Regions from separate parts of the Solwaraspora sp. WMMD792 genome, predicted to be linked through region 2. Evidence: riboswitches for the same ligand, from Rfam matches in the RefSeq annotation. Region 2 holds a riboswitch; each other region holds the start of a gene.

Region 1 (10,646 bases), 2.0 Mb from region 2:
TCCACGATCGCGAAAAATTTCACGCCCATTAATGAGTTATTGCCAGGAGGTCATCAGACATACGGGCTCCTGTCAATATCCCGACATGAAGTTTCGTTCATCCGGTACGGGGTCGTCGCGGTCTGTTGACAGCCGTGCCGCTGCTGCTATATATCTAACTGTGAGAGCGCTCTCTCGGCCTCGCGGGCGGCAATGTGCCCAGCGTGAGCCGGGTGTGACTGCGTGGTGGTAGAGCGCTCTCGTGTGGATGCCGGTGGCCGTCGGTCGATATGCCGATCGGTCTTTCGGTGCTGCCCGAGGCTCCTGCACATCTATTATCGATGCTGACAGGAATCGTCCTCCGGGAATGCGCTACGGCGATTCGGGGGATCACCGTCGAGCCGGCGGGGGCGTCGGTTCATAGCAGTACGGGGGCGGACGGCCACCGACGTGGCCGTCCGCCCCCGTACGCGCGACGTCAGTACACCGACAGGTGCACGTGGTTGGTGTGGTCGCTGGACGGGTCGCCGCCTGCGCCGCTGTACGTCTTCCAGCCGCTGCTGGGCAGCCAGATCCGCTTGTACCAGATCACATAGAGCACGCCGAGCCGGTCGGCGTTGTTGATGTAGTAGTTCGCGAGGTTGTCGCCATAGCTCTTGTCGCCGCCGGTCGCCACTCCACCGAAGCCGTTGGGCTGGGCGGCGAAGTCACACGCCCGGCCCTTGGGGTGCTCGCCGGAGCTGCCGTTGCGGAAGCAGGACACGTAGCGGGTGAAGCCGGCAGCCTTCGCCTGGTTCAGGGCGTGCAGCGTACGCGGCGTGATGCAGCCGGAGGTGGTGGGGTCGTCGACGTTGCACGACTCGGCCGGCCAGGAGCCGTTGGCGTTGCGTGGGGCCGGGGTCGCCGACGCGCTGGACGACCCGGATCCCGACGAGCCGGAGCCGGAGGATCCTGAGCCGGAGGATCCGCTGGCGGCGGCCCGCTCGGCCTCCTCCGCCGCCTGCTGCCTCGCCCGTTCCTCCGCCTCCTTCTCGGCGGCGACCGCGACGGCCAGGGCCCGCTCCGCCTGGTTCCGGCGCTGGTCCATGATGGTGACCTGCTTCTGCTGCTCCCGGATCTCATGCTCGATCGCAGCCTTGGACCTGGTCACCTGGTCACGGGTGCGGTACAGCTCGCGGAGCTGCTTCTCCTCGTTGGCGGTCACCGCGCTCAGCGCCGCCGCCCGGTCGATGAACCCTTCCGGCGAGGTGCTGTTGAGCAGCGCGGAGACCGGGCCGAGCCGGCCGTTGCGGTACGCGCGGTCGACGATGTGCCCGACGTTCCTGTTCCGTTGCTCCAGCTCAGCACCGACCGTGTCGAGCTGCTCGGACAGCTTCTTCTGCCGGTCCTTCGAATGGTTGAGCGCCGCCTTGGCGTCGATCCAGCCCTTCGAGGCCGCATCGAGCTCCTTGCGCAGGCTGTCGGTGCCGCCCTCGTCGTCGACCCGGTCGGGTCGGTTCGTGGGCAGGGCGGCTCCGGCCGGCGAGCCGATCGGGGTGCCGGTGACGGCCATCAGGGCGGCGGTCAACGCCGCCAACAACGCGAATCGGGTTTTCCTGTGGACTGTGCGTGACACTGTGCGTTCCTTCCGTCAGCCGCCGACCGGGTTAGCTGACGGGTTCGGGACGGAAGATCCCTACCGCGTGACGCGGATGCACCCCAGGTACGTGGTTCCCCGGCTCGCCGTACGGCGATTAGGCGACGGCCTCCGCGGGCGCCGGAGGGGCGCCGCCCGAGCGGAGACCGGGGCCGAGACTACCGGTTCCCCGGGTTGCCGTCCCGGTATCGATAGCCATGTTATGTCTGGAAAAATCAGAAATATACGTATATCGTAGCTGTCAACGTCGCGGTAAGGTCACGAAACTTAAGCATCTGCTAATCACCAGTCGGCCGGTCCACAGGAGTCGGCGGGGGCCAGCGGCTCGATCTGCAGCGTCGCGTGCTCGATACCGAACTCGTCGTGCAGGGCCGTCCGGGCGTCCCGCAGCACCGTGCCGATATCGGCTGACGGGGTCACGGCCAGGTGTGCCGAGGCCACCTCCATGCCCGGGGTGAGCGTCCAGACGTGGAGGTCGTGCACGTCGCAGACGCCCGGCACGGTGGCCAGCCGGCTGCGGACCCGGGCGACCTCCACATGCTCCGGCGCCGCCTGCACCAGGATGCGCAGCGCGGCCCGGGCCAGCCGCCAGGTGCGCGGCAGGATGAACACCCCGACACCGACGGCGACCAGCGGGTCGGCGTACCACCAGCCGGTGGTGGCGATCACCGTGGCGGCCACCAGCACTCCCACCGAGCCGAGCAGGTCGCCGAGTACCTCCAGGTAGGCGCCCCGTACGTTGAGGCTCTCCCTGGCCCCCTGGCGCAGCAGGGCGAAGGCGACGATGTTGGCGAGCAGTCCGGCGACCGCCACCACCAGCATCGGGCCGACCGTCACCGGCTCCGGATCGGCGAACCGGCGGGCCGCCTCAACCAGGACGTAGAGCGCGACCCCGGCGAGCAGTACGGCGTTCGCCAGCGCGGCCAGCACCTCGAGGCGGTAGAGGCCGAAGGTGCGCTGCGGCTCCCCGGTCGGTCGCCGGGTCGCGGCTATCGCCGCGAGCGCCATGCCGATGCCGAGTACGTCGGTGAACATGTGCCCGGCGTCGGACAGCAGTGCCAGGGAGCCGGTGGCCAGCGCGGTGACCGCCTCGACGACCATGAAGCCCGCCAGCAGGGCGAAGGCGGCCCAGAGACGCCCGTAGTGTCGCTGGCCGGTGCTCCCGGCGCCGTGATCGTGTCCGACTCCCACGCCTGCCACCCTCCGTCGCCCGGCGTCTCGTCAGTAGACTAATGCTCACATAGCAATATGTGCAATCGACTCCGGGTCGAGGTCGATGGTGACCAGCCGCTGCGTCGCCCGGGAGAGCGCGACGTAGAGGGTGCGCACCCCGGCCTCGGACTCGGCACGGATCTCCTCGCCGGCCACCAGCACCACCGCGTCGTACTCCATGCCCTTCGCCTGCAGGCTCGACACCACCTGCAGCCGAGAGGTCGCCAGCTCGCCGAGCCAGCCGGCGACCTCGTCCCGCCGGGCCACCGCGGCGATGACGCCGACCGTCCCCTCCACTGCGGCCAGCATCTCGGCGGTCGCGGTACGGACGGCAGCCGGCAGCACCGCCGCAGCTATCCGGTCCCGGCGTGGCGCCACCCCGGTCGATCGGACCGCCGTCGGCAACGGGGCGTCCGGAGCGACCTCGCGGATCACCTCGGCGGCCAGTTCGAAGATCTCCGCCGGGTTGCGGTAGTTCGTGGTCAGCTGGAATTCCCGCCGCGGCCGCCGCCCCAACGCCCGGTCCCGGGCCTGGGCGAGCTCGGCCGGATCCCCGGTCCACGCGGTCTGCGCCGGATCCCCGACCACCGTCCAGGAGGCGAGTCGGCCCCGGCGCCCGATCATCCGCCACTGCATCGGCGACACGTCCTGCGCCTCGTCGACCACCACGTGGGCGTACTCCCGGTAGTCGGCCGGCCGCTCCCGGGCGGCGGCCCGGGCCGCCCGGTCCCGATCGGCGAAGGTCGTCACCTCACGCACCCCGCCGGTCACCTGGAACGGATCCCGGTGCCGGCGGCGGGGCTGCGGTGGCCGGCCGAGCAGTTCGTCCAACTCGTCCAGCAGCGCCACGTCCGCGATCGTCGGCCCGTTGTCCGCCAGGCCACCGAACGCGTCGGCGAGCACCGTGATCTCGGCCGGGTCGAGCACTCCCCGCGCGTACCGACGCAGCCGGTCCGGCCGGGCCAGCCAGCCCAGCACGTGTCGCGGCAGCAGGCGGGGCCACCAGGCCCGCAGGAAGTCCCGGAAATCGTCCCGGTCCGACAACTCGTCCTCGAACTCGGCCTGTCCGGGCAGCCGGGCCGGGGCCACCAACTGCCGGGCCTGCGCCCACAACGCCTCGAACAACCCGTCGATACCGGCCCGCCGGACCTCGTTGCGCCGCGCCCCCCGGGGCAGCGCGCGGGCCCGGATGCCGTCCAGTTCCGGGCCGCGTAGCCGCAGCAACTGCCCCCGGTAGAGCAGCCGTAGCTCGGTCGGCCCGTCCGGTACCGCGTCACGTACCGCCCGTTCCAGCACCCGCCGCATCCGTAGCGACCCCTTCAGCACGGCGACCGACGCTGGATCCGTCCGGGTCGCCGACACTCCCGGCGGCAGCGACCCCAACGACCTCAGGGTGGCGCTCTCCTCACCCAGGGCCGGCAGCACAGCGGCGATGTACTCGACGAAGACACCGGTCGGGCCGACGACCAGGATGCCGCCGCCGGCGAACCGGCTCCGGTCCGAATAGAGCAGGTACGCCGCCCGGTGCAGCGCGACCGCGGTCTTGCCGGTGCCGGGGCCGCCCGAGACGATCGTCACCCCGGCGGCGGGCGACCGGATCGCCTGGTCCTGCTCCTGCTGGATGGTGGCCACGATGTCGCGCATCCCACGTCCCTTGGCCCGGGCCAGGGTGGCCAGCAGCGCACCGTCGCCGACCACCCGCATCCCGGCCGGCGCGGCCGCCGGATCGAGCAGGTCGTCGGAGACACCGGTGACCCGCTCGCCCCGGGACTGGATGGTTCGCCGCCGCACCACGCCCCGCGGTCGGGCCGGCGTCGCCTGGTAGAACGCGGCGGCAGCCGGGGCACGCCAGTCGATCAGCAGCGGCTCGGCCCGCTCGCCGCGCACCCCGAGCCGACCCACGTACAGCACCGCGCCGTCGCGTAGATCGAGCCGGCCGAACACCAGCCCTTCGTGCTCGGCGTCGAGCAGATGCCGCCGCCGGGCCGCGTGGAAGACCATCGCGTCGCGCTCCACCAGGGCGCCGACGTTGCCCACCCGGGCAAGGCGGTAGCCGTCCCGCTCGGCGCGTACCGCGTCCTGGCGTAGCTGCGCCAACCGGGCGTACACCCGGTCGACGTGCCGCTGCTCGGCGGCGATCTCCTGGTCCAACGTGGTGGCGTCGGTCAACGCTGCGGCTCCTGGGCGAGGGCGGGCCGGCCGGGGTAGGGCGGCCGGTCCGCCGGCGGACGGTCACGGCGCCGGGTGGCGACGGCAGAGCGTGGTGACCCCGTCACGTGATCGGACCCGGCAGCCTTACGACGTTACCGTCCGCGCGCCAGCCCGGCGCTGGCTCCCAGGGCACCCGACGACCGCGTTCGCCCTGCCGAGCCTGTTTCAGCGCGCCGCCCTGCCGAGCACCTCGACGAGGGCGGCCGTCACCCGGTCCGGTCGTTCCAGCATCAGCATGTGTCCGGCCCCGTGGCAGACCGTCAGGTCGGTTCCGGGCAACGCGTCGACGATCGATTCGGCACAGATCGGCGGCGTCAGCCGGTCGCGATCTCCCACCAGCACCGCCGCTGGGACCTCGTCGAGCGCCGCCAGCGTGCGGAGCCGGCGTTGCGCGCCGATCGAAGCACGGTAGCCGCCGATCGCCCGTAGCGTCGTCCGACCGACGGCGGTGGTCGCCAGTTCGAGGTCCTGCGGGTCGCAGGTGTCGCCGAACAGCAGCCACCGCAGGGTCGGCCGCAGCGGCTGCAGCAGACCCGGATGCGGTCGCCAGGCGCCACACCTGGCCAGCACGCCGGCTCCGGCCACCTCGCAGAGCCGGACCAGCCGGGCGACCGGGGGTGCCAGCCCGTACGCGGTATGGGTGTGTCCCTCCGCCGTGGTGGCCACGAACGCCAGGCCGGCGACCCGGGCGGCGAAATCCACCGGGTGCCGGTGCGCGTACTCCATGATCGCCATGCCACCCATCGAATGCCCGGCCAGGACCACCGGGCCGGCGGCGTCCACCTGGCGCAACACTGCGGCGAGGTCGTCGCCCAACTGCCCGAGAGTCATCGTGGCCAGCCCGGCGGCCGTGGACCGGCCATGACCGCGGGCGTCGTAGGTGACCACCCGGACCCGCTGTCCGGACGTCCCGGCCAGCTCACCGACCTGACGGTGCCAGGTGTGCTGGTCGAGCGTCCAGCCGTGCAACAGGACGAGGGTCAGTTCCGCAGCGCGCGGGCCGCTCGACCGCCCGCGCAGCACCGCTCCGTCCGGCAGCCGGACGCTGAACTCCTGATGCCTGCCCACCGTCGTCACCTCCGCCCATGTCGCTGGCGGTCCCGGCTCGGACGTACGTACCCCGGTAGGCCGGATCTGGAACCAGCACGGTGAGAAGACTCGCAACTGCCTTCCCGACCGGCCAGTAGCACGCCACGCTGCAACCATGTCGTCACCGTCGTTCCCGATGCCGGATTCCCGGGCACCGCGTCCGTCCGGCCCGCCACCACCCGATCACCCCGGCCCGGCCGAGGCGCTGGCCGAGCTGCTGGCCGGTAACCAGCGCTTCGTCACCGGACGACCACGGCACGGTCACGACGTGTCGGCGGCTGCGGCCAGCGCGGCGCTCGGCGAGCAGTATCCGATCGCGTTCGTGCTCGGCTGCATCGACTCGCGGGTGCCGCTGGAGGCGATCTTCGACCAGAACTTCGGCTCGATCTGCGTCGGGCGGTCCGGCGCCCAGGTGCTGGACCAGGCGATCGTCGGGTCGATCGAGTTTGCCGTCGGCGCGTTGGGTGTGCCGTTGGTCATCGTGCTCGGACACGAGCGGTGCGGGGCGGTGGCGTCGACGATCAGCGCGCAACGCACCGGCAGCCGCCCGGCCGGCAGCATCGGGTACCTGGTGGAGCAGATCGCTCCGGCGGTGACCGAGGTCGGTGTCGGGCACCCGGATGTGCAGCCCCTCGCGGTACGGGCCCATGTGCGGCGGACCGTGCAGCGGCTGCGGCAGGTGGAGTTGCTCGCCGCGGCGCTCGCGGACGGGCGGATCGACGTCACCGGCGGGGTCTACGACCTCGGAAACGGTCAGGTGGAACTGCTCAACTGAGCAGTCGCCAACACCAGCGACGGAAACGGCCCCGCCGGGCGTGTCGCCCGGCGGGGCCGTCCAAGGTCCGGGTCGTCGCCGACCCGTCAGATCATGCTCAGGCCTCGAAGACCCCGGCCTCGACGAGCCGCTTCTCGGTCAGCTCCCAGCCGTGACCCGGGTGGGCGGCCGCCAGTGCGTTGATCTCCAACCGGATCTTCGCGGCGTGGCCGGCACCGGCGAGCGACCGGATCTCCTCCACGAACGCGTCCGAGTCGGTACGCAGGTGAGCGGTCTTCCCGTTGGTGAGGTTGCGGACATAGGCGTGCTTGCCGCCGTTGAGCGGGATCAGGTACTTGAACTCGCCGAGGACGCTCAGGGCACCACCCTGACCGGCCTGGCCGGCGCGGACTGACGCGCGCGCGGTCTTGGAGGTGTTGCTCGCCACGGGGGGACTCCCTTGCAGGACTGACGGTACGGACAGGACTGGTGGTACTGGCAAGACTGGTGGTACTGGCAAAACTGGCGGTACGGCGGATCACACGAACGGGTCCGCCGGGTGTCGGGCATACGCCGACCTCATCTTACCGGACGGCTGGCCGCAGACCGGCTGGCCACCTCGCTCTCGGCCCCGGTTTCCGGCCGGCCAGCAGGGACAACGACGCACCCGTGGCTGTCATTCCCAGCGGCGGAGCGGACCCGACGAGCCGGGCGGCGACAATTTCCGCGACCAGTTTGCCGATTCACTGGCGCACCACCCGTCACAACAGTCATCATTGGTCACACCGCCCGGTGGTCGAGGTCGTAGGGGAAGACGCACCTCGCTCTCCGGGAGGTCACCGTGCCAACGCGTGGCGTCGTATACGTCCACTCGACCCCGCTCGCCGTGTGCCCTCACGTCGAATGGGCGATATCGCGCGTCCTCGTCGCGCCGGTAAACCTGCACTGGACCGCTCAGCCGCTCGATCCGAACGGCCGGCGTGCCGAGTGCAGTTGGACCGGCCGGGCGGGGACCGGGGCCGAGCTGGCCGCTGCCCTACGGCAGTGGCCGATGACCCGTTTCGAAGTCACCGAGGAACCCAGCCCGGGCGCCGACGGGGAGCGGTTCATGCATGTACCCGGTCGCGGCCTGTTCCGGGCCACCATCGGGGCGGCCGGGGACATCCAGCTCGGCGAGGACCGGATCCGGGCGATCATCGCGGCGTCGCCGGCTCCCGAAGCGATCGCGCACGCCCTCGACAAGGCGATGGGCACCGCCTGGGACACCGAACTCGAGCCGTACCGGCACGCCGGTGAAGGAGCGCCGGTGACCTTGCTCACCCGGGTGGGCTGATCCGGTCACCGGGTGAGCAGACCCGGCCGGGTGAGCCGGGCACGGAACCTACCCCAGCCGGGCACGGGTTGCCGCCGCGACCGTAGCCTGATGGGATGGCCGGTGTGCTCCCCTCACCCCGCGTAACCATCGCTTCCGTTCTGCTGGCCATCCTCGGTGTCACCAGCGGCTGCGCCGGACCCGGCGACCGGCCTGAAGCCAGCACTCCCAGCAGCCCGGAAGGCCCTTCCAGCGAACCGAAAGCCAGCCCTGCAGCGTCGCCGGCCGCCCAGCTGGCCGCGACGCTCAGTGACGAGGACCTGGTCGGTCAGGTGCTGATGCCGTACGCGTACGGGGCGTCCGCGACCGAGGTCTCGCCGGGGTCGGCGGCCGGTAACCAGCAGCTCGCCGGAGTCGACACCCCGGCCGAGATGATCGACCGTTACCGGGTCGGCGGCCTGATCCTGGTCGGCTTCTCGGCCGACGACCCGACCGGCAGCAACCAACCCACCACCAACGTCGACAGCACCACCCAGGTGCGGGAGCTGACCACCGGGTTGCAGGACGCCGCCGGGCGGTTGCCCGCCGCCGCGCTGCCCGACGGCGTCGGCGAGCTGCCGCTGCTGATCGGCACCGACCAGGAGTTCGGCATCGTCACCCGGATCAACCAGGGGGTGACGTTGCTGCCCAGCGCGATGGCGGCCGGTGCGGCCGGGCAGCCGGAGCTGACCGAGGCGGCCTGGCGGGCGGCCGGTACCGAACTCGCGGCGCTCGGCGTCAACGTCGACTTCGCGCCGGTCGCCGACGTCCTCGGGGTGAACAGCACGGTGATCGGCTCCCGGTCGTACGGCGCCGACCCGGACGCGGCGGCCGGACAGGTCGCCGCCGCCGTCCGTGGCCTGCAGACGGCCGGCGTCGCGGCCACCCTCAAGCACTTCCCGGGGCATGGCCACACCGCTGTCGACTCCCACGGCGACCTGCCCGTGCTCGACCAGGACCGGACCGCTCTCGCCGCCGCCGACCTGCCGCCGTTCGTGGCCGGCATCGACGCCGGCGCCGGCCTGGTGATGTCCGGACACCTGGACGTCGCCGCGGTCGACCCGGGGGTGGCGGCGACGTTCTCCCGCAAGGTCCTCACCGACCTGCTCCGCGGCGAACTCGGCTTCGACGGGGTGGTGGTCACCGACGGGATGAACATGGCTCCGGCCCGCGCGTTGTCGCCCGGCGACGCGGCCGTCGCGGCGATCAACGCGGGTAACGACCTGATTCTCATGCCGCCGGACGTGACGGCCGCGTACGAGGGTCTGCTCGCCGCGCTGCGCGACGGGTCACTGCCCCGGACGCGACTCGTGCAGGCGGTCACCCGGGTGCTGACCCTCAAACAGCGGCTCGCCGGGGAGCCCACCCCGCCGATGACGGTGCTCGGCGCCGAAGACCACTACGCCGCCGCCCGGCGGTTGGCCGCCGCCGCCGTCACCCAGGTGCGGGGGGACTGCGCCGGGGTCGACGGGCCGGTGACCGTCACCGCCTCGGGTGGCCGGGAGCGTACCCGGGCGCTGTTGATCGAGGAGTTGCGCGCCGCCGGCGTCGAGGTGGTCGGCCAGGGCGGTACGGTCGTGCACCTGGTCGGCTACGGCGACGGCCCGTCCGACCTGAACGTCGACGCGGCGGTGACCGTTGCCATGGACACCCCGCACCTGCTTGCCGAGGCCCGGTCCGCGACGTTGCTGGCCACCTACTCGTCGAGCCCGGCGTCGATGTCCGCGCTGGCCGACGTCCTGCGGGGTGCCGCACCGGCGCCCGGCCGGTTGCCGGTGCCAGTGTCCGGCCTGCCCGCCACCAGCTGCACCGGTTGACCACACGCGTCGACCAGACGCCGACGGCGCTCCGGCCCGCCAGGGCCGGAGCGCCGTCGGCAGGGCCGGAGCCCTGTCTGCTGTCGTCGTGACCCGGTCGGCTGTCAGACCCGGGTGAAGACGAGCGCGACGTTGTGTCCGCCGAAGCCGAACGAGTTGTTCAACGCGGCGGGTACGTCCATCGATCGGGCCTTCTGCGCTGCCACGTCGAGGTCGAGCTGGTCGTCCGGGTCGTCCAGGTTGATCGTCGGCGGGACGACGCTGTCGCGGATCGCCAGGATGGTGGCGATCGACTCCAGCGCGCCGGCCGCACCCAGCAGATGGCCGGACATCGACTTGGTCGCGGTCAGCACCGGGTGGTCGCCGATCGCTTCGCGTAGCGCCACCAGTTCGGCGAGGTCGCCGGCCGGGGTCGAGGTGGCGTGCGCGTTGACGTGCACGATGTCGCCGCCGGACACTCCGGCGTCGGCGAGGGCCAGCCGGATCGCCCGGGCCGCGCCGAGCCCTTCGGGGTGCGGCTGCACCATGTCGTACCCGTCGGAGGTGAGCCCGGCCCCGGCGAGCCGGGCGTACACCCGGGCGCCGCGGGCCGCCGCG
Region 2 (10,646 bases):
AGCTCTGGGGAAGCGACGGTCGCGGTCCCGGAATCGTCATAGCTGAGCAGGACCAGCTCCTCCGCGAGGCTGAGCGACTCCATGTCATCACGCTAACCGCCCAGACCGGTGACCGCAGGATAAGCGGTAGCTGCGGGAGAAGCAGCTGCTACGGGAGAAGCAGTGCTGCGGGCGGCGCCGAGCGGTTGCCACGGAGGAAGCAGAGGCGGCAGGCGGTCTTGAACGAACACCGCGCTTTCCAATAAGGTGATGCACCGACCGCTGCGGATGTCGGCCTCCGTACCCCCGCCCGTGAGGCCCCAGCGATCGAACCATTGAAGGAGTCGCTGCCAATGGCACGTGCGCTCGCAAATTCGCACATCCATCGTCACAGTGGGTCCCGATATCGACGCGGAGAGCATCGGCCTTTACGGCTCTTGCGGCATAGTGCGATCACGCTGTTGCTCGCCGTAATCGCGTTGCTCTCCCCGGCTGGGCCGGCCCACGCCGAGCCGACGCTGGCTGAGATCGAAGCCGAGTTGGATGCCCAGTGGCTGAAACTGGAACCGGTCATCGAGCAGTACAACAAGGTGCACAGCGAGCTCAAGGCCAACGAGAAGAAAGCGGCCGCGCTCGACGAGAAGATCCGCCCCCTGTCCCTGCAGGCCAACCTGGCGGCGGATGAGATCGGCGAGGTTGCCAACCGCTACTACCGGACCGGGCCGTCGAGCGAACTGAACGCCCTGCTCCGGACCGGATCACCGACCAGCCTGGCGGATCAGCTCGTGGTGCTGGACCGAATCTCCAAGCGTCGGCAGGAAAAGATCACCGCTGTTCTGGAGACCCGGGACCGCTATCTCGCCGAACGGCAGACGCTGGACGAGTTGATCACGAAGCAGCAGGCACAGGACAAGACGCTCGCCGAGCAGCGCAAGACCATCGACGCCGAGATCAAGCGCCTGGAGCGGGCGCGCAACGCCGCGTACCAGTCCACCGGCTACACCGGCGGATCTGGTGCCTCCGGCCCGTGCCCGGCGGTGTCGGTCGGCGGAGCCGCCGGAACCGCGGTCCGCACCGCGTGCGCACAGCTCGGTAAGCCGTACGTCTGGGGTGCCACCGGGCCGAACGCCTTCGACTGTTCCGGCCTGACCCAGTACGCCTGGGCAAGTGCCGGTGTCAGCCTCACGCATTACACCGGAACTCAGTGGAATCAGGGCAGTTCGGTCAGCCGCGCCAACGCCAAACCCGGGGATCTCGTATTCTTCTTTAGTGATCTGCATCACGTGGGGATCTACATCGGTAATGGCCTGATGGTGCACGCTCCCCGCGCGGGTCAACCCGTGCAGATGGAGAACATCGACAACATGCCGCTCGCCGGATTCAAGCGGGTCGGCTGATCGCGGCAGGTCAGCCAGCCCGCCGAGGCAATCTGAGTGGCGCGCGTTGGTCGGCCGAACGTACGGGCGGACCGGTATGAACGGGCCGGTCCGCCCGGCAAGATTCGAACGCTTGAACGATGGCAGCCTATGCACGATACGCAATCGCCTGCGTACTCAATGAGATAGTCCATGTTCTCGCTTGCGTAGCGAGAACGCCGCTCTCTACCCTTGGGGATCGTCGAGTCGGGAGGACGTCAACCAGCCGGGTTGACCTCGGCCTGACACCGCCTAATCGCCGTCTGACGGCGAGCCGGGGACCCACGGCACTTCCGGGGTGAATCCGCAGGCCACCTGCGGTAGGGCGTCTCCTTTCCGCCCGAACCCGTCAGCTAACCCGGTAGGCGGTCTGGGGAGAAGGAGTCCGGTGGCTACGAGCGCCCCTCGGCGATACCTCCGGTGGTCCAGCCGCGACCATCGGCAAAAAACGCCGCACGACCCTAGCCGAATACTCACCGCGTTGATCGCCGCCACCACCGGCGTCGGTCTGCTGCTGGTCGGAGCGCCGGCGCAGGCGCAGCCGACCGTCGCCGAAATCGAGTCGCAGATCGACGAGGTCTGGGCCGAGCTCGAACCGACGATCGAACGGCACAACGCCGTACGGCAGGACCTCGCCGCCAAGAAGAAGCAGGCGGACGAACTGCAGAAGAAGATCAAGCCGCTGCAGATCCAGATCGACCTGGCGATGGACCGGGTCAGCGAGTTCGCCGCCCGGTCGTACAAGGGCGGTAGTCCGTCGGTCTTCAACGCGATCCTGACCAACGGCAAGCCGACCCACCTCGCCGACCAGCTCGAGCTGCTGGACCAGTTCGCCCGGCGGCAGGCACGCGACGTGCAGGCCGTCGTCGACCTCAAGAACGAGTACGCCGCGAAGAAGGCCCCGCTCGACGATTTGATCGTCGAGCTGACCAGCACCGAGGCTCAGCTGGCGGCGAAGGCCAAGGAGATCGACGCCGAGGTTGACCGGCTGCAGGACCTGCGCCTGGAGGCGTACGGCTCGACCAACACCCTCGGCTCGCTGCGTCCCGCGCCCTGCCCGGCGACCTACCCCGGCGGTGCGGCCGGCAAGGCGGTCACCTTCGCCTGCGCGCAGATCGGCAAGCCGTACGTGTGGGGTTCAGCGGGACCGGGCAGCTACGACTGTTCGGGTCTCACCCTGGCCGCTTGGGCGCAGGCCGGCGTCTCGCTGCCGCACAACGCCGCCCGGCAGCGTCAGGTGACCGCCAACGTCAGCCGGGACGAGTTGCGCCCCGGCGACCTCATCTTCTACTACAGCGGGCTTTCCCACGTCGGCATGTACGTGGGTAACGGCTGGATCGTGCACGCCTCCCAGGCGGGCGAACCGGTGCAGATGCGCAAGATCGGTTCGAGTGTGCACAGTTACGGCAGGCCCGGCTAGACCTCACTCCTCCCCATGGCCTGGCGCGTGCCGCTGATCCCCCCGTCAAGCGGCAGCACCGGCCACCGGAAAGGCGCCCTCCCATGTCTCCCCCCGGCTTGGGAGGGCGCCTTTCGCCTCCCCGCCGCCGGTGCGCCGGCTCTCCAACAGCCCAGCCGGTTCAGCTGGTCGGCCAGGTGCGCCACCGCTGCCAGGACCGGCTCGGAGTGGGCCCACGCTGCCCCTGGTACCGGGATCCGTAGACCGCCGACCCGTACGGATGCTCGGACGTCGACGAGAGCCGGAAGATGCACAACTGGCCGATCCTCATCCCGGGCCAGAGCTTGATCGGCAGGTTCGCCACGTTGGACAACTCCAACGTCACGTGGCCGGAGAAGCCGGGGTCGATGAAGCCGGCGGTGGAGTGGGTCAGCAGGCCCAGCCGACCCAGGCTCGACTTGCCCTCCAGTCGGGCGGCCAGGCCGTCGCCGAGCGAGACGACCTCGAGCGTGGAGGCGAGGACGAACTCACCGGGGTGCAGGACGAACGGGTCGCCGCTGGGCACCTCGACCTGGGACGTCAGATCGTCCTGCCGGGTGGCCGGGTCGATGTGGGTGTACAGGTGGTTGTTGAAGACCCGGAAATACCGGTCGAGCCGGACATCGATGCTCGACGGCTGGATGAGCGAGGGTTCGAACGGCTCGAGGGAGAGGCCGCCGGTCTTGGTCTCCGCGACGATGTCCCGGTCGGAGAGGAGCATCGTCACACGATAGCGACCGTGCGGCCGGTGCGACCGCGCGGCCGGTGTCCTGGCCGGAACGTACCCGGATCGGCTTGGCCGGGCGATCCGACTATCTCTTCGTACACATGTTCGATAGAATCATCGCATGGCAACCTGGTCCGAGTTCGCAGCCGACGAGCCCCGCCTGGCCACGGCGATCCGACTCCTCATGCAGCAGTACGGTCCCGGCCTCGGCTACCTCGCCACCGTCCGAGCCGACGGTGGTCCCCGGGTGCACCCGGTCTCCCCGGTGATCACCGACAGCGGGCTGTTCTGCTTCATCATCGACTCGCCGAAGCGGCGTGACCTGGAGCGGGACGGTCGGTACGCGCTGCACTCGTTCCCGCCGGAGGAGAGTGACGACGAGGCGTACCTGGCAGGTCGGGCGCATCCGGTCACCGATCCGGCCAAGGTGGGTCGGCTCGCCAGCGATCTCGGGGCCGTGCCGCACGTCGACTGGCGACTGTTCGAGTTCACCGTCGACGTGGCGATGGTGGCGCAACGCGGTGGCAGCACCGGCCACTACGCGGCGGCGGCGCCACGGCAACCAGCCGTCCAGGTCTGGCTCGACCCGACCAGCGGCAGCGTCTCCCACCCGGTGCCGACCCCGGTCGCCTGCTGACCCGCCGCGTGCACCGGCCGACGCGTCGACGCGCTACCCGTTGACGCTCGGTCGACGGGTGTCGAGCCGTACCCCGTGCTGTGCTCGGCCGGCGGCCGGGCCTGTTGCGCAGTGACCGGGCGGACCGGGTAGAGTGGGGCCGCTCGCGGGTGTAGTTCAATGGCAGAACATCAGCTTCCCAAGCTGACAGTGCGGGTTCGATTCCCGTCACCCGCTCCACACCGAAAGCCCTGGTCAGGACCACAATCCCAACCAGGGCTTTCGTCGTAGGCGCGCGGGATCGCCGCCAGCTTCCTACTTTCGCGGGTACGCGGCCTGAAGCACCTCGCGGATCAACTCGCTGGGGCTGCGGTTGGTCAGCTCTGCCAGTTGCCCGCCTCGGAACCCATGCTGCCTCCGCGGACGTGATGCCGCAGGTGCATCCTGATGCACCTCTGGCATCAAGCTGAACAGGTAACCCCTGGCCCGAGAGGGTCACACTGCGTGCAACGACCGTCGCGCGTCATCATCGACCTTGCGGTGCGGACGACGTCGGGCCGATACCCAGCAGCGCCAGCGCGGCGACCCGGCTTTCGATCACCTGGATCCGGTCGGCCCGTTCCGTCGGGGACCAGTGGGCCTGCTGGTTGGTCACCTGCCCGGGCCATTTCCGGTAGAGCAACCCCGGCTCGTCGATGAAGTGACCGTCGCTGACCGTGCTCGCGGCGAGGAGCAGCCCGGTGTCCTCGGAGGCGGGCAGCGCCAGCCAGCCGCCCAGGGCCAGCAGCAGGTCCGTACGGATGCACAGCGTCGCCGGGTGCACCGGCAGCCGGTAGGCGTCCTCCTGCCAGCACCGGTGGACCGTACCGGCGGGCAACCGGCCGCCCGGTGGATCGGTGGCCATCCGTACCGTGCTGTGGTCGCTCAGCAGATCGAGCGCCGCCGCCGTCGTCCAGCCGACCGTCGGGTCGGCGGTGAGGACCGCGATGTCGCGGGCCAGCGCGTCGGAGGTCAGCCGGTCGTCGGCGTCGAGCACCTTGACCAGCGGCCCGTCGACGCGGGACAGCGCCATGGTGCGGGTGACGCCGGGGCCACCAGGGCGGTTGTGGCCGGCGCTGATCCGTCGGTCCTGAGGCAGCGCGGCGGCGACCTCACCGGTCTGCCCGTCCTCCTGCACCAGCCAGCGCCACTGCCAGCCAGGCGGCATCCGCTGCGCCCGCAGCGAGGCGTACGCGTCAGCGAGGTACGGGATGCTCGCGGGATGGACAGGAGTGACCACCGAGATGGTCTGCGGGGGCCGGCGCATCGCTCCGACTCTACTATGGGTTGTTGATCGTTGACCCAGCGTTGTGGCGCTCCGGTCTCTGGTACGAATGTTCCATGTCGGAACCGAAGGATTTGCCGGCTGTGGATGCCGACCACGCCCGACCTCGAGGGGTGGACGACGCCACGGTCGCGGCGCTCGGCGAGTTGAGCAAGGCACTGGAGACGGTGCACCGGGCCCGTGGCCACCTCTACTCGATGCACCAGCTGATCGGCGGCGCGGACGCGACCCTGGACCGGGTCGTCCAGCTGCTGCGCGGGGCCGGTCACCGGCACATGGCTGACCGGATCGAGACGGAGCTGATCGGTCGCAACGTCCTGCCGGGCCGCTGGACGTTCCAGATCGTCGAGGAGTTCGACGACGGCTACTACGCGACCTTCCAGGCGGTCGAGCGGGCGGCCCGGGAGGCGCTGGTGGGCGGCCGCCGGCACATCCACGAGGCAGAGATGAAGCAGGCCCGGCGTACCGTCGGCCGACCGGGACACGAGGCGACGCCGTAGCCGATCCGACCCCGGCGGTTCACAGGTCCTTGCTGTGGATCAGGCTGCGGATCCGGAGTTCGTTGACGACGGGGGGCGGACAGTCGGCGACGATCACCGCGCTGCCGACGACGACCGCCCCGCGAGCTGCGGCGAGCTGCGCCATGGCCCGCAGCTGCGCGCCGCTGGTGACCCAGTCGTCGACCAGCAGGACCCGGTCGCCTGGGCCGAGGTGCCGGTCACGGACACCGAGCCGCAGCGTGCGGCCCCGGTAGTCGGGCGCCGTCGTGGTCCAGGTGGTCGCGTCCGCGATTGCCCGCTGCGGATCCTCCTTGTACGCGGGTACGACGCCAACGCCGAGCGCTGTCGCCACCAGCGGGCCGACAAGCAGCCCGGTGACCTGCGGGGTCATCACCGTGCTCGGTCGGTCCGCGTCGGCCAGATCGGCGCTGGCCAGATCGGCGAGGGCCGGGCCGATCCCGGCGAGAATCCGGGGGTGTCGCCACCACCCGGACAGGTCGCTCACCAGGTGGCTGCTGGCCGGGCCGGGGTCGTGCCAGACGAAGGTGTCGATCAGCAGCCGCCGAAGTTCAACCGGGTCCGGCACGTCGCCGGCTGCGGCCGGGCGTGGCACGTTGCCGGCTGCGGCCGCGCGGGACCGGTGCGGGTGAGCGGCTGCGGCGTCGGTCACCGGCCGAGTATGCCGGGACTCCTCGCCGGTGAATCTGCCGGGCACACTTGACACGACACGGCCTGCTCCGGCTACGGTGCGGCGGCTAAATTATGTTGTCAGCTCGTCAGGAGACGTCATGGCCGCGCGCCATCGCAACCCGCGCCCGTACCGTCTGCGGCTGGCACCGTGGTTGGCGGTGGTCCTGCTGGCCGGTGTGCTGGCGGGCGGAACGGCCATGGCGTTCGAACTGACCGCCGGTACGTCGACAACACCGCGTGCGGCGTCCACGGCCACACCGCCCACGGCCACGCCGCCCACGGCCACGCCGTCCACGGCTGCGGCGTCCGGCTCGCCTGTGCCGGACCGCTCGACCGCGTCGACCCGGGCGGCACGTGGGGCCGACCGGGCCGCCTCGACGCCGAAACCGTCCCCGACGCCAGAACGGTCCCCGACCGGCGGGCCGTCCCCGACCCGGAACGAGGCCCCGGCTGGTGGCCAGGTGGTGGAGAGCGGCACCTGTGGTGCGTCGTACTACGCCAGCGGACAGGTCACCGCGAACGGCGAGTCGTTCGACCCGTCGGGGATGACCGCCGCGCACCGTACCCTGCCGTTCGATACTCAGGTGCGGGTGACCAACCCGCAGACCGGTGCCAGCGTGGTGGTTCGGATCAACGATCGGGGACCGTTCGTCGACGGGCGGTGCCTCGACCTGGCCCGTGCCGCTTTCGCGAAGATTGCGGCTCTTGACCTGGGTCACCTCCAGGTCCGCTACGAGATTCTCGGCGACTGACCGCGATCCTGAGTTGCCACTCAGTGTCGAGCTGCTGGTCAGCGGCGTGATATGCCATTTCCAGGTTTGCCCACAGGTTGAGCAACCGCTCGCCGCCCGCCCGGGGGATAGCCAGGGTGCCAAGGTTGTCCAATACTCCGGGTGGCCATATCCGGATCAGACGACAGGCCAACTCCGTTGGGCCACCGCCACCGATGAGTCATGCTGTTTCGCGTACCCATGCACATCATCCCGATGGGCGGCCGCCGCCCACTCAGCGCTGGTTCCCGCGTCGGCCTCGGCGCGGCCCTCGTGCTGCTCGCGCTCGTCTCCGTGGTGGAGATCGCGGACGGGTCCGGTGTCAACTACGTCGGTCTGGTCGCCGCTGCCCCGTTCCTCGCGGCGGCCTTCGCGACGTGGCGGGTGGTGCTCTCCACCGGGGTGCTGGCCACCCTGGTCGGTGGCATCTTCGCGCTGACCGGTCAGATGCTCTCGCTGGCGACCGCGGTGAACGTGGTCGGTATCGCGCTGGCCACCGGGCTGGCGGCGGCGGTGGCGGTCATCCGGGAACGGCAGGCACAGCAGATCGCCGAGCTTTCGCGGCTGGCGTCGGTGGCCCAGCAGGCGGTGTTGCGTCCGCTCGGACCGCAGGTCGGCACGCTCGCCGTGGCGGGACGCTACATCTCCGCCACCGCCGCCGCGGACATCGGCGGTGACCTGTATGAGGCGCTCGACACGCCGTACGGCGTACGCATGATCATCGGAGATGTGCGGGGCAAAGGCCTGGACGCGGTCCGACTAGCCAGCATCGTCCTGGGTTCGTACCGGCACGTCGCCTATGAGCGGGCCGACCTACGGGCCATCGTGGCCGACCTGGACCGGGCGGTGGCGCGCAGCGTGGGCGACGAGGATTTCGTCACCGCCGCCCTGGTCGAGGAGCGCGGTGGAACGCTGACCATCGTCAACTGCGGGCACCCGGCGCCGCTGCTGCTGCGCCGGGGCGAAGTGATCCCGCTGGAACCGCCGGCTCCGGCGCCGCCGCTCGGGTTCATGCCGGTGGTACGTCCCCGGGTCGAACGTCTCGAGCCAGGTGACCGGTTGCTGCTGTTCACCGACGGACTGGGCGAGGCACGTCGGGACGGTGCCTTTTTCCCCACCGCGGACCGGGCCTGGCGGCTGCTGGGTCACGGCACCGTCGGTGACGGCCTGGCGTCGCTGGAGACGGCGTTGGTCGAGTGGGTGTACGGGCGGCTCGACGACGACATCGCCCTGGTCCTGATGGAGTACTCGGGCTCCGGGGTGGTGCCCGCTCCGTCCGTGCCGAGTTGGGAAGTCGGCGCGCCGGGCGGCTGACCGGCCGGATCGCCCGACGGGGCGGAGCACTGACGGCAGGTGGTGCCGAGGCCCCGGGCGGGTCAGACCGGCTGGGTGATCGCGAACAGGAAGCTGGTGCCGCCGAGGGCCCGGTGCCGGCCGACGTAGCGACGGCTGGCGATCGGTTCGACCAGTGCGTTGAGCAGGCGGGTGACGGACATCTGTGCCTCCTGATGGCAACTGCGGCGCTTCTTGGGTTTTGCCCAATTTTTGCCTCTTGCACCGGGCAAAACGACCGTATTCCGGACAGGTGACGGCTGGTGGGCCGTCAGCTGCCCCGTTGCTGTCCTCGGTTTGCCAGACGGCGCGCTTGTCGTTGGCTACCCGGGAGTAATACAGTGGTGGTTACTGACCAGTAACAGCTGTCCGGAAGCGGGGCCACCACGCGATGACCCACTACAAGAGCAACCTTCGGGACCTCGAGTTCAACCTGTTCGAGGTTTTCGGCGCCGACCGCACCTTCGGCCAGGCGCCCTACGCCGACCTGGACGTCGACACCGCCCGGAGCATCCTCAGCGAGGTCGAGCGGCTGGCCCGCGAGGAGCTCGCGCCCAGCTTCGTGCCGGGCGACCGCAACCCGCCGGTCTTCGACCCGGCCACCCACTCGGTGACCTTGCCGCCCGAGTTCCGCCGTTCGTTCGAGGCCTTCATGCAGGCCGAGTTCTGGCGGCTGGACCTGCCGGAGGAGCTCGGCGGCACCAACGCGCCACGGGCGTTGTGGTGGTCGCTGGCCGACCTGGTGCTCGGCTCCAACGCGCCGGTCTGGATGTACGCCTCCGGGCCGTCCTTCGCGCACACCCTCTACGTCGAGGGCACGCCGGAGCAGAAGGAGTGGGCCAAACTCTTCGTCGAGCGGCAGTGGGCGTCGACGATGGTGCTGACCGAGCCGGACGCCGGCTCCGACGTGGGTGCCGGGCGCACCCGGGCGATTCCGCAGCCGGACGGCTCGTACCACATCGAGGGCGTCAAGCGCTTCATCACCAGCGGCGAGCACGACCTCAGCGAGAACATCATCCACTACGTGCTGGCCCGTCCGGTCGGCGTCGAGGGCGCCGGTGGTCCGGGCACCAAGGGCCTGTCGCTGTTCGTCGTGCCCAAGTACCACTTCGACGGGGCAACCGGTGAGCTGGGCGAGCGCAATGGCGTCTTCGCCACGAACGTCGAGCACAAGATGGGCCTGAAGGTCTCCACGACCTGCGAGCTCACCTTCGGTGAGCACGGCGTGCCGGCCAAGGGATGGCTGCTCGGCGACGTGCACGACGGAATCCGGCAGATGTTCCTGATCATCGAGTACGCCCGGATGCTGGTCGGCACGAAGGCGATCGCCACCCTCTCCACCGGCTACCTCAATGCCCTCGAGTACGCCAAGAACCGGGTCCAGGGCGCCGATCTGCTGCAGATGACCGACAAGGCGGCCCCCCGGGTGACGATCACCCACCATCCCGACGTCCGTCGGTCGCTGATGCTGCAGAAGTCGTACGCCGAGGGCCTGCGTGCGTTGGTCTGCTACACGGCCAGCTGGCAGGACAAGATCAACATCGCCCGGGCGGCCGGCGACGAGGAGACCGTGGAGCTCGCCAAGCGGGTCAACGACCTGCTGCTGCCCCTGGTCAAGGGGTGTGGCTCGGAACGGGCGTACGAACTGCTCGGCCACGAGTCGCTGCAGACCTTCGGCGGATCCGGCTTCCTCCAGGACTACCCGCTGGAGCAGTACGTCCGGGATTCCAAGATCGATACCCTGTACGAGGGAACCACCGCGATCCAGAGTCTCGACCTGTTCTTCCGCAAGATCGTCCGGGACAACGGCCAGTCGCTGATGGCGATCGCCGGCGAGATTCAGGCCTTCATCGCC
Region 3 (10,646 bases), 660 kb from region 2:
GGTGTCCGGGCCGACCACCGGGGCGGCCCGCCGGGCGCTGGTGGACGCCGACTCGGTGGCGGCGCTGCGCCGCCTGCTGGCTGAGCCGGCCGCGGCCACGCCGACCCGCCAGCTGGTGGTCCGGGTACGCCGTTGGCGTCCGCCGACCGCCGGCTGGTCCGGCCGGCTGGGCCCGGTACCGGGCCTGCGGCGGCACCGGGTGCGGCTGCCGCGCGGTGGCGGCAACGCACGGCTGAGCGTCGATCTGGCCGAGCCGGTCCCGCTGCACGATCTGCTCACCGCCGCGCTGGCGGTGCTGGCGCCGGTCCGGCCGTTGCCCCGACCGGCCAGCGCCGACGTCGCGGCGGTCGGGGTGGCGCCCGGCTGGCTGCCGGTCGACGCCAACCACTCGGTGACCGGGGCGCTGACGACGAACCCCGAGATCCGCGGGTACGACGTGGTGCTCGCCCCGGACGCGGCGACGCTGGCCGCGCCGTCGGACCTGGTCGGGGTAGCGGTGACCGCCGGTGGCACCGGTGCCCGGGTGGCCAACCGGCAGCCGCTGGTGCTGATCGATTCGGCGGTGGCGAACCCGGTCGGCCGGGGCCGCCGCTACGGGCCGACGGAGCCGACCGGGGTGCTGGAGTTCCTGCCCGGCGACCCGGTGCCGGGCTGGCAGGTGCGGCCGGCTGAGTCCGTCCCCGCCCCGGCGAATCCGGCACCGGTCGGGGCGGATTCCCCGGCAGCCGGTGCGGTGCCGGCGGCGCGCGGCGGGTTGGCCGGCGTGCCGCTGTCCGGCGACCAGCTGGCGGCCATCCGCCGGTTCACCCATCTGATCTGCCCCGACGTGCCGGCGGTCGCGCCGGCGGCGGAGGCGACGCTGCTCGCCCAGCTGGCGGCGACCGGTGCCGTGCTGCGGGTGCCGCAGCTGCCGCCGGCAGTGGCGGACCGGCTGGCCGAGCCGCTGCTGGCGGTGCTGCACAGCGACCTGCCCGGGGTCGGCGCGGATCCGTTGGAGTGGGAGATCCGCAGCGTACGGCAGCGGTCGGCGGCGTTGCGTGGGCACGCCGCCGCGTTCGCCGCCGGTGACGTCACCGCCGACACGTTTCCGGCGTTGGCGGCGCCGCCGTCGGTGAGTGCGGTGCTGGTCACCCGGCGGCCCGAGTACCTGCCGGACGTGGTGCGGCAGCTGGCCGGACAGACCTACCCGGAGTTGGAGATCGTGCTCTGCCTGCACGGTATCGAGTTGACGGCGGACCTGCGGGCGCGGCTCGGTGAGTGTGGCCGGCCGATCCAGATCTTCAGCGCGCCCGCCGGGTTCAGCTTCGGCGAGGTGATGGGCGCGGCGACCGCGCGGGCGCGGGGCAGCCTGGTCACCAAGGTCGACGACGACGACGTGTACGGCCCGGAGCACATCTGGGACCTGGTGCTGGCCCGGGAGTACTCGGGCGCGATGCTGGTCGGCAAGGCGGCCGAGTTCGTGGTGCTGCAGATGCTCGGGGTCACGGTCCGCCGGGCCGCGGTGCCGCCGGAGGCGTACGGCGCCCCGGTGGCCGGCGGCACGATGTTGATGGCGCGCGGTGACCTGGAGGCGGTCGGTGGTTGGCGGCCGGTGCCCCGGTCGGTGGACCGTGGCCTGATGGACCGGGTGCTGCGTGCCGGCGGGCTGATCTACCGCACCCATCCGCTCGGCTACCTGTACGAACGGCGGGCGGCCGGGCACACCTGGGACGCCGGTCTCGACTACTTCCTGCGGCGGGGTGGCCAGCAGTGGGACGGGGTACCCCGGCACCCGGAGTTCGGTACGTCGCCGGTCGGACTACCCGAAGTAACCGCTCGGTAATCCATCCGACCTCCTGGTAATCGAGTTGTCACAATATGAACATGGCACGTTTACCCGATGTGCCAGGGCGATGGCGCTCGTCACAGTCATTCGGGGGCCGGCAACCGATGGCTGGGGGAGGTGACGGTGACCACCGTCGCGCTCAAGGATGTATCCAAGGTCTTTGCCGACGGGACCGTCGCCGTCGACAAGGTCAACCTCGACGTCAACGACGGTGAGTTCATGGTGCTCCTCGGCCCGTCCGGCTGCGGCAAGTCGACCGTGCTGCGGATGATCGCCGGGCTGGAGGATCCGAGCAGCGGTGCGGTGCTGCTGGACGGCGAGCTGGCCAACGACATTCCGCCCCGGGACCGCCGGGTCGCGATGGTCTTCCAGGACTTCGCCCTCTACCCGCACATGTCGGTGGGGGACAACATCGCCTTCCCGCTGCGCCTGTCCGGAGTGGAGACGGCGTCCCGGCAGGAGCGGGTGGCGGACGTCGCCAGCGCGTTGGGCATCGGCGACGTACTCGCCCGCAAGCCCAGTCAGCTATCCGGTGGCCAGCGGCAACGGGTGGCGATGGGGCGGGCCATCGTCCGCCGTCCCGGCCTGTTCCTGATGGACGAGCCGCTATCCAACCTGGACAGCGGGCTGCGGGCCGAGCTGCGGGCGGAGATCTCCGGGCTGGTCCGCGAGCTCGGCGTCAGCACCGTCTACGTCACCCACGACCAGGCCGAGGCGCTCACCATGGCCGACCGGGTGGCGATCATGCGCAAGGGCGTGCTGCAGGACGTCGGCACCCCGACCGAGGTGTACGGCCGGCCGGCCACCCTCTACGTCGCCGCGTTCCTCGGCAGCCCTCGGATGAACCTGCTGGAGGCATCGGTCTACGTCCATCTCGACCGCTACGTCGCGCTCAACCTGGGCGAACAGACCCTCTACCTGCCCTGGACCGATCTGCGCGCCCGGGCCGTGTCGCACTACCACGGGGAACGCATCGTGGTCGGCCTGCGGGCCGAGGCCCTGACCCCGGTCGCCCCCGGCAGCCCGGGTGACGTGCTGCAGGGCCGGATCCGGTTCCTCGAACACCACGGCCACGAGTCGCTGGCCTACCTCGACATCGGGGCCACCGCGATCGTGGTCGACGACCTCGCCGGCACGGCGGTGGAGCCGGCCGGTGCCGGCGGCCGCCTGCGCCGGTTCGGCGGCGTTATGCAGCGCCTCACCGGTCGGTCCGTCGGCCGGGCGGCCGTCGGCGAGCAGTCGGCCGAGTCCGGCCCGGACCGGGAGAGCGTGCTCAGCGACCCGGGGCGGCACCACCGCCGGCCGGCCGAGCTGGCCGTGCGACTGGCTCCGTACCCGGCGGTCACCCCCGGCCATCCACTGGCCGTCTCGGTCCGGATGGACGCCCTGCACTTCTTCGACGAACGGGGCGACCGGATCGACGTCGGCTGGCGATGAGTGACTGACCGGTCACCATGGGCTGGCGCGCCGGTGGAAACCGAGCCGGCCGACCGGAGATCAGGTTAGATTGGCTGCGTGCTCGGTCTACCCGCTCATGTGACCGCCTGCCTGTTCGACCTCGATGGGGTGTTGACTCAGACCGCGAAAGTGCACAACGCGGCGTGGGAGGAAACCTTCAACAACTTCCTCCGCGCCCGCGCCGACGAGACCGGCCAGCCGTTTCAGCCATTCGATCCGGGCGCCGACTACAGCCGGTACGTCGACGGCCGACCACGAGCCGACGGGGTGCGTTCCTTCCTCGCCTCGCGAGGCGTTGAGCTTCCCGAGGGGTCGGCGGACGACCCCCCGGAGGCCGACACCGTGTACGGCATCGGCACCCGGAAGAACGAGGTGCTGCTGCGACGCATCGCCGAAGACGGGGTGCAGGTCTACGACGGTTCATTGGCCTACCTTCATGCTGCCCGCTGGGTCGGGCTGCACCGGGCCGTCGTCTCGGCCAGCGCCAACTGCCGGGACGTGCTGATCGCGGCGGGGATTGAGGAGTTGGTCGAGGTGCGGGTAGACGGGGTGATCGCGCGCGAAAAGGGCCTGCGGGGCAAGCCGGAACCAGACACGTTTCTGGCCGCTGCCGCGCAGCTCGGCGTCGAGCCGGGCAACGCCGCGGTGTTCGAGGACGCGCTGGCCGGCGTGACGGCGGCGCGTGCGGGGGAGTTCGGCTGTGTCATCGGTGTCGACCGGGTCGGCATCGGTGACGAACTGCTCGCCAACGGTGCCGACATCGTGGTGAGCGATCTGGGGGAGTTGCTGGTCGGAGCCGAACGGTGATCCGCGAGCGGGCCTACCCCGTGGAGCCGTGGCACGTGCGGGAGACCCGGCTCGACTTCGACATCCTGGCCCAGTCGGAGTCGGTCTTCGCCCTCGCGAACGGGCACGTCGGATTCCGCGGCAACCTGGACGAGGGCGAACCGCACGGACTGCCCGGCACCTACCTGAACTCGTTCTACGAGTTGCGGCCGCTGCCGTACGCCGAAGCCGGCTACGGCTTCCCCGAGTCCGGCCAGACGCTGGTCAACGTCACCAACGGCAAACCGATCCGGCTGCTGATCGACGACGAACCGTTCGACGTGCGCTACGGCGACCTGCTCTCCCACGAGCGGGTGCTCGACCTGCGGGCCGGTCTGCTGGACCGTCGGCTGGAGTGGCGCTCGCCGGCCGGGCGTACCGCCCGGGTCCGTAGCACCCGGCTGGTGTCGTTCACCCAACGGGCGGTCGCGGCGATCTGCTTCGAGGTGGAGGCGGTCGACGAGCCGTTGCGCATCATCGTGCAGTCCGAGCTGGTCGCCAACGAGGAGCTGCCGGCACAGAGCAAGGACCCGCGCGTCGCGGCGGTGCTGGAGACGCCGCTGCAGGCCGAGGAGCGGCTGGTACAGCCCGACGGCGGGCTGCTCATTCACCGGACCAAGGCCAGCGGGCTGCGGATGGCGGCGGCGATGGGGCACGAGATCGACGGCCCCGGCGAGGTGTCGGTCAGCACCGAGGGTTTCGACGACTGGGTCCGGACCACCGTCTCCTGCCTGCTGGAGCCGGGGCAGCGGCTGCGGATGGTGAAGCTGCTGACGTACGGCTGGTCCAGTCAGCGCTCGTTGCCGGCGCTGCGCGACCAGGTCGGCGCGGCGTTGGCCGGCGCCCGGATCTCCGGCTGGGAAGGGCTCTGCGCCGAGCAGCGCAAGTACCTCGACGACTTCTGGGGCCACTCGGACGTGCGGGTGGACGGCGACCCGGAGATCCAGCAGGCGGTCCGGTTCGGGCTGTTCCACGTCCTGCAGGCCGGTGCCCGAGCCGAGCAGCGGCCGATCGCGGCGAAAGGGCTGACCGGACCGGGGTACGACGGGCACGCCTTCTGGGACACCGAGATGTTCGTGCTGCCGGTGCTGACCTACACCCAGCCGGGGGCGGTCGCCTCGGTGCTGCGCTGGCGGCACTCGACCCTGGACCAGGCGCGGGAGCGGGCCCGGATGCTCGGGCTCAACGGGGCGGCGTTCCCGTGGCGGACCATCCGTGGCCAGGAGTGCTCGGCGTACTGGCCGGCCGGCACGGCCGCGTTCCACGTGGCGGCGGACATCGCCGACGCGGTCCGGCGGTACGTGCACGCCACCGGGGACGTCGAGTTCGAGCGGGAGATCGGCCTCGAACTGCTGGTGGAGACCGCCCGGTTGTGGCGTTCGCTGGGCCACCACGACCGGCACGGCCGGTTCCACATCGACGGGGTGACCGGGCCGGACGAGTACACCGCCGTGGTCGACGACAACATCTACACCAACCTGATGGCGCAGCGGAACCTGCTGACCGCCGCCGACTGCGCGCTGCGCTACGCCGACCGGGCCTGGGTGCTCGGCGTCGACGACGAGGAGACCGCGGCCTGGCGGGACGCGGCGCTGTCGATGCACGTCCCGTACGACGACGAGCTGGGTGTGCACCCGCAGTCGGCCGGGTTCACCCGGCACCAGGAGTGGGACTTCGCCGGCACCCCGCAGGACCACTATCCGCTGCTGCTGCACTACCCGTACTTCGATCTGTACCGCAAGCAGGTGGTCAAGCAGGCCGACCTGGCGCTGGCGATGCACTGGCGGGGCGACGCGTTCACCGAGGAGGAGAAGGCCCGCAACTTCGCCTACTACGAGCGGCGTACGGTGCGGGACTCGTCGTTGTCGGCGTGCACCCAGTCGGTGATCGCCGCGGAGACCGGCCATCTGGAGCTCGCCCACGACTACATGGGTGAGGCCGCGTTGATGGACCTGCACGACATCAACCGCAACACCCGCGACGGCATCCACGTGGCCGCCCTGGCCGGGGCGTGGCTCGCGCTGGTCGCTGGCTTCGGGGGGATGCGTGACCACGGCGGGGAGCTGGCCTTCGCTCCCCGGCTGCCACAGCGGATCAACCGGCTGGAGTTCGCCATGATGTGGCGGGGCCTGCGGCTGCGGGTGGCGGTCCAGCACGACGAGGTGACCTACTCGCTGCGCGACGTCGACCCCAACGCCACCGTTGACCTGACCCACCACGGCGAATCGATCACGGTGGCTGCGGACAAGCCGGTCACCCGGGCGATCCCGCCGGCCGGCCCGGTCGGTCCGCCGCCGCAGCAGCCGACCGGCCGGTCACCGGTACGCCGGTCGGCGCGTACCGACTGACGACCTACGTCTCGTGCGGTGCCGGGCCGGCCCGGCACCGCACGAGGTGAGGTCAGGTCACAGCAGGGACAGATGTACGTGGTTGGTGTGGTCGCTGTTCGGGTCGCCGCCGGCGCCGCTGTACGAACTCCAGCCGGTGGTCGGTGACCAGAACTGCCGGTACCAGATGACGTACAGGATGCCGAGCTTGTCGGCGTTGCGGACGAAGAAGGCGGTCAGGTTGTTGCCGTACAGCCGGTCGTCGCCGAAGGCGTCGCCGCCGAACCCCTGCTGCTGAGCGGAGAAGTCGCAGGCCCGCCCCTTGGGGTGCTCGAACGGTCCGCCGGGGCGGAAGCAGGAGACGAAGCGGGTGAAGCCGGCCTTCTTCGCCTCGTTCAGCGCGTGCATGGTGCGCGGCGTGATGCAGCCGCTCGTGGTGGGGTCGTCCAGACTGCACGACTGGGACGGCCAGGAACCGTCCGAGTTGCGCGGCGCCTGGGCGGCGACCGGCGAGGTGGCCGAGACGAACCCGTTGGTGGCGACCGCGCCGACCAGTTGCAGGGCCTTTTCGGCCTCTTTCTTCTGGCGGGCCATCGCTTCGAGTTGCTGTTCCTCGCGGGCCACTTCGGCGTCGATCGCGGCGACCGCCCGGGCGGCCTGTTCGCGGGCCTCGTTGAGCTCCCGGATCCGCTTGTTGTCGTGCATGGCGATCATGTCCAGGCCTTCGGCGCGTTCCAGCAACGCGTCCGGGTCTGCGCTGTTGAGCAGGACCATCACCGGGGTGATCCGACCGAGACGGTACGAGTTGGAGGCGACCTGGCCGATCTGTGGGGTCAGCGCCGCTATCCGTTCCTCGACCTTTTCCAACTCGAGGTTGAGTTTCAACTGGCGTTTGCGGGACTCGTCGACCGCCGCCTTGGCTTCGACGTAGCCCCGGCCGGTCGATTCGAGCACTTCGCTGAGCAGTGGCGGGGCGCCTTCGTCGTCCGGATCCTGAGCGGCGGCCGGCGACGCTACGACGAAGCCGGCGAGCAGGGCGGCGACGGCGGCGAGGGCCGCGGCCGTCGGAATCCGCCGGCGGAGGGGTGCGGTCATCCTGTTCCTTTCCTTGGCCGCCGACCGAGTTAGCTGACGGGTTCGGGACGGAACGATCCCTACCGCTGGCGCGGATTCACCCCGGTGGAAACGTGGTTCCCCGGCTCACCCCGGAGGGTGATTGGGCGGCGGTCACCGCCGGCACCGGTGGGCGCCGCCTGGCGGAGACCGCCGGCAAGCTTACCGGATCGGTCACCGGCATCAACACCTCGACAATCCTGACTGAGCTGAAAAATCCGTTACCAGGCAACGACTTTCGGTGATGTCCACTGTCTGCGTTCGGCGGCGTACGACAAGTCGTCAGGCGGGCCGGATTCGCTGCGCCGAGGTTAGCGGCTGACTACAGTGCGTATGAGGAAAAGCGGGAAAGTCGCAGCGTCGGACGGATCTTCGATGAGAGATGACGATTCCCCGGTCGGGCCGCCGGACGCCGACAGCGTGGTGGTGATCGGCCTCGGCCGGTTCGGTGGTCAGGTCGCCCAGTCTCTGCTCCGTCTCGGCCACGACGTGCTGGGCATCGACGAGCACCCCAAACGGGTGCACCGCTGGTCCGAGCGGCTGCCGAGGGTGGTCGAGGCGGATTCGACCGATGACCAGGCGTTGCGCCAGTGTGGCGTCGCCGACTACCCCCGCGCGGTGGTCGGCATCGGCTCGGACGTCGAGGCCAGCATCCTCACCGTGGTGGCGCTGACCGAGCTGGGTGTCCCGGAGGTCTGGGCGAAGGCGATCACCGCCAAGCACGGCCGGATCCTCGCCTCGGTCGGCGCGCACCATGTGATCTTTCCGGAGGCGGCGATGGGTGACCGGGTGGCCCACCTGCTGGCCAGTCGGATGCTCGACTTCATCGAGTTCGACGACGGGTTCGCCATCGCCAAGGTCTGCGCCCCACCGGACGCCGCCGGCCGGACGTTGGCCGAGTCCCGGCTACGTCAGCGGTACGGCATCACGGTGGTCGGGATCAAGGAGCGGGACCGGCAGCTGAGGTACGCGGGACCTGAGACGTTGATCCCGCCGGATGCGCTGCTGATCGTCGCCGGGGCGACCACGGCGGTTCAGCAGTTCGGCCGGTGAACATGGGCGTGACCGCCTCATCACACCTTCATTTCGTGAGCTGATCAGCCGCCGGACTTTCGCAAACTCGTGACTCAGGCTACAGTCCCTGCATGGGAGCGCTTCCATCGATGGATGTGCCCCGCTGAAGTAGTCGACGCGTGGCGCGGCGATGGCGACATCACCGTGTCAACCGCACAGCTCCCGAGGCTGGCGGCGGGCCAAGCCCGGACTCCGCCGCCAGCCCGCGCACCACCTGTCGAGAGGAGGTGGAACCAGAGCCACTCGCGTGGCCCGGCTCCCGCGCGTCACGCACGACCTGGACGCCAGACCGCTCGTGCGTGTTTAGCAACTGATGGTGGGGACGGGGGTTGCCCTCCCCGTCCCCACGCTAGTCCTCGATTGTTACGGCGGGGAATCGCCGACAAGTCAGGACCGCGACGCCGGTCCGTCCGACAGTGCTGCCCGGCCTGCCGATGCATCGGCAGGCTTCGTTGTATATGGGGCCTGGGGCAGCGGCTGGGCTGCCGCGCCCGGTCTGTGGCGACGGTCGGACCGGGCCCTTTCCGTCGCCCCGCATGGGTTCGAGGTTCGTCGATCGGTAGTGGGCAAGCTCACAGTCGGTCGATCCGCTGGTCGCGACCGGACGATCCGGTCGCGCGCCGCCGGCGCGGTGGTGCCCGGCTAGTCAATCGACAATCATGGATATCAAGGTCGCTGGTCCGTCCCGGCGGCCGCACCGAAAGCGAGATGTCCATGCCGCAACCGCCGCACCGCTGCCGCCGGTGGATCCGGCGCGATCCCAACCACACCCGACGCCGGCTCGGCGTCGCGGTCGCCGCCGCACTGCTCGGCCCACCCCTGCTACCGGCGTCCGTGGCGCTCGCCGCGGCGGACACCGAGCCGCCGACCACTCCCGGCACCCCGACCGTCGCCGAGATCAGCACCACCGACGTCACCCTGGTCTGGACGGCGGCCACCGACGACGTCGGGGTGACCGGCTACCGGAATGCGGGCCAGTGCTCCGGCCTTCAGGCCGGGGGTGAAGGCCCGCGCTGGGAGGGCCGCCAGGCCCGAGCAGTGCCTTAACCGGGACGGTTCTGCTGCTCGATGTACTGCTTGATGACGCTCAACGGTGCGCCGCCGACAGACCCGGCGAAGTACGAGCCGGACCAGAGTTTGTTGGCCCGGTAGTAGTGGCGTGCCAGGTCGGGGAACTCCTGCCGGAGGCGGCGCGAGGAGACCCCTTTGAGGCTGTTGACCAGCCTGGCCACGGCGACCTTGGGCGGGAAGTTGACCAGCAGGTGGACGTGGTTGTGGCCGCCGTTGAACTCGACCAGTTCGGCCTCGAAGTCGGCGCACACGTCTCGCATGATCGCCTCCATCCGGGTCAGGTGCCGGTCGGCGAACACGTTGTGCCGGAACTTCGTTACGAAAACCAAGTGGACATGCATCGCGAAAGTGCAGTGCCTGCCGGTGCGGATGCCTCGAAGTTCGACCATAAACCAACATGATACAGTGATGGCCGTGCAGCTCCGTTACAACTACCGGATCACCCCGGACGCCGCCCAGCGCACCGCGCTGGCGCAGGCGTTCGGGTGTGCCCGCGTGGTTTTCAACGACGGACTCAGGCTGCGTCAACAGGCCCGCGAGGCGGGCGAGAAGTACATCTCCGACGGCGACCTGTCGAAGTTGGTCATCACAGCGGCCAAGGCCAGCGAGGACCGGGCCTGGCTGGGTGAGGTGTCGGCCGTGGTGTTGCAGCAGGCCCTCGCCGATCTGAACACCGCGTACCGCAACTTCTTCAACTCGCTGTCCGGCAAACGCCGGGGCCGCACGGTGGCCCCGCCCCGGTACCGGTCCCGTAAGGACAACCGGCAGGCGATCCGGTTCACGAAGAACTCCCGGTTCAAGGTCTGTGACAACGGCCGCCTGCGGCTGCCGAAGATCGGCGACGTTCCGGTGCGCTGGTCGCGCGGCCTGCCGTCGGATCCCACCTCGGTCACCGTGATCAAGGACACAGCAGGCCGGTACTTCGCCTCGTTCGTCGTGTAGATCGGCGAGGA

Evidence for each region. Region 2 has a riboswitch for cyclic di-AMP ahead of O7629_RS26965 (NlpC/P60 family protein). Riboswitches for the same ligand answer to the same signal wherever they lie in the genome.
Region 1: another riboswitch for cyclic di-AMP. It lies ahead of O7629_RS18025 (hypothetical protein); the one in region 2 lies ahead of O7629_RS26965 (NlpC/P60 family protein).
Region 3: another riboswitch for cyclic di-AMP. It lies ahead of O7629_RS30035 (hypothetical protein); the one in region 2 lies ahead of O7629_RS26965 (NlpC/P60 family protein).

What each region holds. Positions count from the first base shown of each region.
Region 1 covers NZ_JARUBH010000009.1:3,777,192-3,787,837, reverse strand. The annotation lists gene O7629_RS18025 (hypothetical protein) at 458-1,594, opposite strand; cyclic di-AMP (ydaO/yuaA leader) riboswitch at 1,599-1,729, opposite strand; gene O7629_RS18020 (cation diffusion facilitator family transporter) at 1,898-2,806, opposite strand; gene O7629_RS18015 (AAA family ATPase) at 2,852-4,996, opposite strand; gene O7629_RS18010 (alpha/beta hydrolase) at 5,204-6,076, opposite strand; gene O7629_RS18005 (carbonic anhydrase) at 6,243-6,902, shown strand; gene O7629_RS18000 (hypothetical protein) at 7,000-7,329, opposite strand; gene O7629_RS17995 (DUF3145 domain-containing protein) at 7,723-8,214, shown strand; gene O7629_RS17990 (glycoside hydrolase family 3 protein) at 8,310-10,049, shown strand; gene fabF (beta-ketoacyl-ACP synthase II) at 10,154-10,646, opposite strand, start outside.
Region 2 covers NZ_JARUBH010000009.1:5,791,929-5,802,574, reverse strand. The annotation lists gene O7629_RS26975 (GPP34 family phosphoprotein) at 1-83, opposite strand, end outside; gene O7629_RS26970 (NlpC/P60 family protein) at 333-1,376, shown strand; cyclic di-AMP (ydaO/yuaA leader) riboswitch at 1,634-1,777, shown strand; gene O7629_RS26965 (NlpC/P60 family protein) at 1,876-2,814, shown strand; gene dcd (dCTP deaminase) at 2,975-3,553, opposite strand; gene O7629_RS26955 (pyridoxamine 5'-phosphate oxidase family protein) at 3,681-4,196, shown strand; tRNA gene O7629_RS26950 (tRNA-Gly) at 4,342-4,415, shown strand; gene O7629_RS26945 (glycosyltransferase family A protein) at 4,702-5,481, opposite strand; gene O7629_RS26940 (hypothetical protein) at 5,556-5,999, shown strand; gene O7629_RS26935 (phosphoribosyltransferase family protein) at 6,019-6,558, opposite strand; gene O7629_RS26930 (septal ring lytic transglycosylase RlpA family protein) at 6,788-7,441, shown strand; gene O7629_RS26925 (PP2C family protein-serine/threonine phosphatase) at 7,643-8,773, shown strand; gene O7629_RS26920 (acyl-CoA dehydrogenase) at 9,183-10,646, shown strand, end outside.
Region 3 covers NZ_JARUBH010000009.1:6,449,608-6,460,253, forward strand. The annotation lists gene O7629_RS30015 (glycosyltransferase) at 2-1,822, shown strand; gene O7629_RS30020 (ABC transporter ATP-binding protein) at 1,949-3,262, shown strand; gene O7629_RS30025 (beta-phosphoglucomutase family hydrolase) at 3,341-4,090, shown strand; gene O7629_RS30030 (glycoside hydrolase family 65 protein) at 4,087-6,456, shown strand; gene O7629_RS30035 (hypothetical protein) at 6,514-7,530, opposite strand; cyclic di-AMP (ydaO/yuaA leader) riboswitch at 7,533-7,668, opposite strand; gene O7629_RS30040 (TrkA family potassium uptake protein) at 7,924-8,601, shown strand; gene O7629_RS30045 (hypothetical protein) at 9,331-9,669, shown strand; gene tnpA (IS200/IS605 family transposase) at 9,666-10,082, opposite strand; partial or broken gene O7629_RS30055 (transposase) at 10,102-10,646, shown strand, end outside.